Linked DNA regions of Cryptosporangium arvum DSM 44712. The protein of the gene in region 2 interacts with the protein of the main gene of each other region in a pairwise test. Links are inferred from orthologs where the notes say so. Each region holds a gene or a part of one and is shown on either strand. Other genes may lie near its edges. The genes, in order: ligA and leuS.

Region 1 (3,327 bases), 200 kb from region 2 along the record:
GTGACCTCGCCGAGTCGTTGCTCGACGGGCTGATCGCGCACCTCGCCGACGTCCGCAGGCGGGTGCCCGGGGCCGAGCTGCTGCTGCAGCTGGACGAGCCGACGCTGCCGGCGGTGCTGGCCGGGCACATCAAGACACCGAGCGGGTACGGGATGCTGCGGCGCCCGGAGGAACCGACGGTGGAGTCGGTGCTCGCGACGCTGGTGGAGAAGGTCGGCGTGCCGGTCGTGTTCCACTGCTGTGCCGCGGACGTGCCGTGGGGGCTGTTCCGGAGGGCCGGGGCCGTCGCGGTGTCGGCCGACCTGACGCTGCTCGGCCCCGCCGACCGGTGGAGTGCCCGCGCCATCGACACGATCGGCGAGGAGCTCGACGCCGGGCTCGGGCTGTTCGCCGGGATGGTGCCCGCGCTTCTCCCGGTGTCGGCCGTCACCACCGCTGATCAGCGCGTTGCCGCCCGCGCGCGGGAACGGAAACTGTCGGACCCGGCCACTAGCGTGGTGCCGGTACGGACGTTGTGGCAGCGGCTGGGGTTCGATCCCGCGTCGCTGGCGAGGCAGGTGGTCGTCACGCCCACCTGCGGGCTCGCCGGTGCCGGCGATGACCGTGCGCGAGCTGTGCTGACACAGGTACGCGAGGCCGGTCGCAGCCTGGTCAAGGATCCGGAGGCATGAGCGTGGACGAGACAGAGGTGCCGAACCCCGCACCGGCGGAGGTTCGCAAGCAGCACGACGCACTGGCCGAGGAGATCCTCGGTCACCAGTTCGCGTACTACGTCTCCGACGCGCCCACGGTGTCCGACGCCGACTACGACCGCATGATGCGCGAGCTCGAGGCCATCGAGGACGCCCATCCCGACCTGCGGACCCCCGAGTCGCCGACCCAGCGGGTCGGGGGCACCTTCTCCACCGACTTCACCGCGGTCGACCACCTGGAGCGGATGCTCAGCCTCGACAACGCGTTCAGCCAGGAGGAAGTCACCGAGTGGGCCGAGCGCGTCCACCGCGAGGTCGGCACCGACATCCACTACCTCTGCGAGCTCAAGATCGACGGGCTCGCGATCAACCTGCTCTACGAGAACGGCCGCCTGACCAGGGCACTGACCCGCGGCAACGGCGTCACCGGCGAGGACGTGACGCTCAACGTCCGGACGATCGCCGACGTGCCGACGGTGCTCTCCGACGACGGCGGCCACGACGTCCCGGCGCTGGTCGAGGTACGGGGAGAGATCTTCTTCCCGGTCGAGGCCTTCGGTGATCTGAACGCGAGCCTGGTCGAGGCGGGCAAGGCGCCGTTCGCCAACCCGCGCAACGCGGCGGCCGGTTCGCTGCGCCAGAAAGACCCCCGGGTCACCGCGTCGCGGCCGCTGCGGATGCTCGTGCACGGCATCGGCGCCCGCGAGGGCTTCACTCTCACCCGGCAGTCGCAGGCCTACGACCGGCTCAAGGCGTGGGGCCTGCCGGTCTCCTCGCACTACCAGGTGCTCGACACGCTCGACGAGGTGCGCGCGTACATCGAGAACTTCGGGGAGAACCGGCACTCGGTCGAGCACGAGATCGACGGTGTCGTGGTCAAGGTCGACGAGGTCGGTGCCCAGCGTCGACTCGGATCCACCTCGCGTGCTCCGCGCTGGGCGATCGCGTTCAAGTACCCGCCGGAAGAGGTCAACACCAAGCTTCTCGACATCCGCGTCAACGTCGGGCGCACCGGCCGGGTCACCCCGTACGGCGTGATGGAACCGATCCTGGTCTCCGGCTCCACCGTGGAGATGGCGACGCTGCACAACGCCAACGAGGTCAAGCGTAAGGGCGTGCTGATCGGCGACACCGTCGTGCTGCGCAAGGCCGGCGACGTCATCCCGGAGATCGTCGGGCCGGTCGCCGATTTGCGGACCGGCGACGAACGCGAGTTCGTCATGCCGACGCACTGCCCGGAGTGCGGCACCGAGCTGCGGCCGATGAAGGAAGCCGACGTCGACATCCGGTGCCCGAATTCGCGGTCCTGCCCGGCGCAGCTGCGGGAGCGGATCTTCTTCCTGGCCAGCCGGTCCGCGCTCGACATCGAGGCACTCGGTTACGAGGCGGCGATCGCGCTCACGCACCCGGACGCTCCGGAGACGCCACCGCTGGCCGACGAGGGCGACCTCTTCGCGCTGACGCCCGACGCGCTCGCCGACGTCGCGATCAAGCGAGTGAACAAGAAGACCGGCGACGAGGAGCTCGTCCCGTTCTTTTACACGAAGGGCACGCCGAAGGTCCCGTCGGTGCCCACCAAGAACACCGAGAGGCTGTTCGTCGAGATCGCGGCGGCGAAGGAGCGTCCGCTCTGGCGTGTGCTCGTCGCGCTGTCGATCCGGCACGTGGGTCCCACCGCCGCGCAGGCGCTGGCCCGATCGTTCCGTTCGATCGACCGCATCGCCGAGGCGAGCGCCGAAGAACTCGTTACTGCCGAGGGCGTCGGCCCGACGATCGCCACCGCCGTGCACGAGTGGTTCGAGATCGAATGGCACCGCGAGATCGTCGAGAAGTGGCGCGCGGCCGGCGTGCGGCTCGAAGAGGAGGCGGTCGAAGAGGGGCCGCGCCCGCTCGAGGGTGTCACGGTGGTGGTCACCGGGTCGCTGGAGGACTTCAGCCGTGACTCGGCCAAGGAGGAGATCCAGAACCGCGGCGGCAAGGTGTCGGGCTCGGTCTCGAAGAAGACCGGCTTCGTGGTGGTGGGGGAGTCGCCCGGGTCCAAGCACGACAAGGCCGTGCAGTTGAAGGTGCCGGTGCTCGACGAGGCCGGGTTCAAGGTTCTGCTCGCTGACGGCCCCGACGCCGCCCGAGCGGTAGCCACCATCGGCGACCCGAACGCCGAGACCGAGACCACCGAGGAGGCGTCAGAAGCCGACAAGGACTAGGGCGTAGTTGTGGCGGTGGCATCACGCAAGCACGACGGTGAAAACGGACCGGCGCTGCGGGGGTAGAGCTAGGTCTACCCCCGGGTCGGCACGGGGCTCCACTGTGTCTGTGGACACGGTCGGGCAGGGTGGGTCCATGACGCGAAACGAGGTGCGACGATCTCGCCCGCTGGTGGCGGCCGGTGCGGCTGCGGCGGTGCTGGTGGGGCTCGTGCTCGCGGCGTCCGCGGTGGTCGGTGGGGGTGGTGGGGCGCCGATGGTGTGGGTGCTCCTGTGCTGCGTGCCCGGCGCCGGGCTGGAGGGCGCGTTGCTGCGCTCCACACCCCGGCACCGTGCGGTCTTGGTCCTCACCGTGGTCGGGGCGTTGGCGGCCGGCGTCGTGGTGTGGCCGGTCGGCGCCGCGCTGCTCGCGGCGATCGTGGCGTTGACGT
Region 2 (3,732 bases):
CACCCGGCTGTAGGCCCGGGCAGCCTTGTGCGTCATCGGAGCCGCGCGAAGCTGCTCGGCGACTCGGCTGAATTCGGTCATCGGGAAGACGAAGAGGCATCGTTCCTGCCCTTTCGTCACCACCAGTCCTCCAGCCAGCTCGTCGCGGAACTTCGCCGGCAGGAAGAGCCGACCCTTGTCATCCAGTCGGGGCGTGTGCGTGCCAAGGAACACGGCACCCGCCTCCCCCTGGATAAGAGCATCCCAGACGCTCCATCACGCCCCACTGTACTCCACTTCCCCCCACCGTCAACGACTCAAACCCGTAGCCGCCAGGTGTCACACGGATGTCTTCGCAGGTCAGCGTGGTGGAGCGTGAGTGGGGCGAGTTGGCACCCCGAGGGAGCTCTCCCCTACCACCCCTCCGGTGTGCATCGGGAAGTGCAGCGAATGGGGTTCCCGGGCGCTAACACACTTCGGGCCGGTGACCCCGACCACTCGGGGGCACCGGCCCGGTGAACTACATCACTCTTACTAGACGACGACCGTCACGATCCGGCCCGGCACGACGATCAGCTTGCGGGGCTCCTTGCCGCCCAGGAAGGCGGCGACCTTGGGCTCGGCCAGCGCGGCGGCGCCCACCGCGGCCTGATCGGCGTCGGCCGGAACCGTGATGCGGCCCCGCACCTTGCCGTTGACCTGCACCGGGTATTCGATCTCGGCCGCGGTCAGCAGAGCCGGGTCGGCGACCGGGAACGAGTGGTAGGTCAGCGTCTCCTCGTGGCCCAGCTTCGCCCACAGCTCCTCGGCCAGGTGCGGGGCGAACGGCGCGACCATCAGCACCATCGGCTCGACGACCTCGCGCGGCGTCGCGGCCTTCCCGGAGTAGACCGACGTCACCTGGTTGGTCAGCTCGATCAGCTTCGAGACCGCGGTGTTGGTGCGCAGCCCTTCCAGGTCGCCCCGGACGCCGTCGATGGTCCGGTGCAGCAGCCGCTTGGTCGCGTCGTCGGCCTCCTCGTCGCCGACCCGCAGCTCACCGGTCTCCTCGTCGACCGCGGTGCGCCACAGCCGCTGCAGGAACCGCATCGAGCCGACGACCGCCCGGGTCTCCCACGGACGCGAGACGTCCAGCGGGCCCATCGACATCTCGTACACCCGGAACGTGTCGGCGCCGTACTCGGCGCACATGTCGTCGGGAGTGACGACGTTCTTCAGGGATTTGCCCATCTTGCCGTACTCGCGGTTCACCGGCTGGCCGTGCCAGGTGTAGGTGCCGTCCTGCTCCGCCACCTCGTCGGCGGGCACGTAGGCGCCCCGCGCGTCGGTGTAGGCGAACGCCTGGATGTAGCCCTGGTTGTACAGGCGGCCGAACGGCTCGGACGAGCGCAGGTGCCCGCGGTCGAACAGCACCTTGTGCCAGAACCGCGCGTACAGCAGGTGCAGCACGGCGTGCTCGACGCCGCCGATGTACAGATCGACGCCGCCGGCGGGCTTCGCCGCCGTCGGGCCCATCCAGTACTGCTCGTTCGCCGGGTCGACGAACTCGGCCTCGTCGGACGGGTCCAGGTAACGCAGCTCGTACCAGCACGAGCCGGCCCACTGCGGCATCGTGTTGGTCTCGCGACGGTACTGCTTCGGGCCGTCGCCCAGGTCCAGCGTGACGTTCACCCACTCGTCGGCCCGCGCCAGCGGCGGCTCCGGGTCGGTGTCGGCGTCATCGGGGTCGAACGTCCGCGGCGCGTAGTCGTCGATCTCCGGCAGGACGATCGGCAGCATCGACTCCGGCACCGCGACCGGCAGCCCGTCCTCGTCGTACAGCACCGGGAACGGCTCGCCCCAGTAGCGCTGCCGGCTGAACAGCCAGTCGCGCAGCTTGTACGTCGTGGTGGCCTCGCCGTGGTTGTTCTCGACCAGCCAGTCGATGATCCGGGCCTTGGCCTCGGCGACACCCAGCCCGTCCAGGAAGCCGGAGTTGATCGCCGGACCGTCACCGGTGAACGCCTTGCCGTCGAAGCCCTCGCTGGGCTGCACGGTGCGGACGATCGGCAGGTCGAAGACCTCGGCGAACTCCCAGTCACGCTCGTCCTGGCCGGGCACCGCCATGATCGCGCCGGTGCCGTAGCCGGTCAGCACGTAGTCGGCGACGAACACCGGGACCTTCGCGCCGTTGACCGGGTTGACCGCGTAGGAGCCGGTGAAGACACCGGTCTTCTTGCGCGCGTCGGCGGACCGCTCGATGTCGGACTTGGCCGCGGCCTGGGCCTGGTAGGCGGCGACGGCGGTGGAGGGGTCGTCAGCGGTCTTCCACGCCGGCGGCACGTCGGCCGGCCATTCGTCCGGGACGATCGCGTCCAGCAGTGGGTGCTCCGGCGCCACGACCAGGTAGGTGGCACCGAACACGGTGTCGGGCCGGGTGGTGAACACCCGGATGGGCGCGTTCGGGGCACTGTGCCGCTTCTTGGGCGCGGCGTCGCTTATCGCGAAGTCGATGTACGCACCGGTCGAGCGTCCGATCCAGTTGCGCTGCATGACCTTTATCGACTCCGGCCAGTCCACCTGGTCCAGGTCGTCGGCCAGCCGGTCGGCGTAGGCGGTGATGCGCATCATCCACTGCCGCAGCCGACGCTTGAAGACCGGGAAGTTGCCACGCTCGGAGCGCCCGTCGGCGGTGACCTCCTCGTTGGCCAGCACGGTGCCCAGGCCGGGACACCAGTTGACCGGCGCCTCGGACAGATAGGCCAGGCGATGCGAGTCGATCAGCCGGCGCTGGCCCGTGCGGTCCAGTTCGTCCCAGGCCTTGCCGGGGGCCGTCCGGGCGCCGGCGGCGAACTCCGCCTCCAGCTCCTCGATCGGACGGGCCTTGCCGGCCTCGGCGTCGTACCAGGAGTTGTAGATCTGCAGGAAGATCCACTGCGTCCAGCGGTAGTAGGTGACGTCGGTGGTGGCCAGCTGGCGGCGGCTGTCGTGGCCGAACCCCAGCCGACGCAGCTGCGCCTTGTACCGGTCGATGTTCTCGTCGGTGGTTTTGCGGGGGTGAGTGCCGGTCTGCACCGCGTACTGCTCGGCGGGCAGGCCGAACGCGTCGAAACCCATCGGGTGCAGGACGTTGTAGCCCAGCATCCGGTGGTAGCGCGCGTAGACGTCGGTGCCGATGTACCCCAGCGGGTGGCCGACGTGCAGCCCGGCGCCGGACGGGTACGGGAACATGTCCATGACGAACATCGGCTTGCCGCCGTCGTTGTGCCAACCCGGCGACGGAGCGGCCAGCGGACCGGAGGGGTTCGGCGAGTGGAACGTGCCGTCGGCCTCCCAGCGGTCCTGCCAGCGCTCCTCGATCGCTGCGGCCAGCGCTGCCGTATAGCGGTGCGCGGGCGCGTCGGTGGAGTTCTGCTCGCTCATCGTGGGATTCCTTGACTGAAGGCTGGATAGTGGCGGGCTCGAGACACGAAAAAACCCCTCGCTATGGAGGGGTCGCCGTGCTGACCGATCGCGTGGTGGCTACTCCGTCCGGCTGCTGTTCAGGCAGCACGACCGACGGATCAGCCGCGCGTCAGCACGGCACGATAAGGAGCCCGGCACCCTTGCGGCAGGGACCGGCCACGGGGGTTGGAACCTCGGCGCTCACCATGGGTGCACTATACCGCTCCGCCGATTCGGCCGCCGACGCGTATAACGCGAGAGACGAAACGGCACACACTGGTACGGATGTGTTGAGCAATGCCGATCGCCTGGCGGTCGGGCCGGATCCTG

Evidence for each region.
Region 1: the proteins of leuS (region 2) and ligA interact in binary tests that used the Escherichia coli proteins (3 or more experiments, as listed by UniProt). The link is inferred for Cryptosporangium arvum DSM 44712 from one-to-one orthologs.

Annotation. Positions count from the first base shown.
Region 1 is NZ_KK073874.1:7,336,453-7,339,779, reverse strand. What follows is about bases 268-3,281. They hold ligA (NAD-dependent DNA ligase LigA), read left to right. Parts: upstream 268-667; coding sequence 668-2,896; downstream 2,897-3,281. Other genes in these bases: CRYAR_RS33565 (hypothetical protein), read left to right, coding at 3,033-3,281; CRYAR_RS33575 (uroporphyrinogen decarboxylase/cobalamine-independent methonine synthase family protein), read left to right, coding at 268-671. Also shown: more of CRYAR_RS33575, read left to right, coding at 1-267; more of CRYAR_RS33565, read left to right, coding at 3,282-3,327. UniProt on the Escherichia coli protein: DNA ligase that catalyzes the formation of phosphodiester linkages between 5'-phosphoryl and 3'-hydroxyl groups in double-stranded DNA using NAD as a coenzyme and as the energy source for the reaction.
Region 2 is NZ_KK073874.1:7,141,038-7,144,769, forward strand. The notes cover bases 314-3,732. They hold leuS (leucine--tRNA ligase), read right to left. Parts: upstream 3,382-3,732; coding sequence 514-3,381; downstream 314-513. Also shown: division/cell wall cluster transcriptional repressor MraZ, read right to left, coding at 1-213.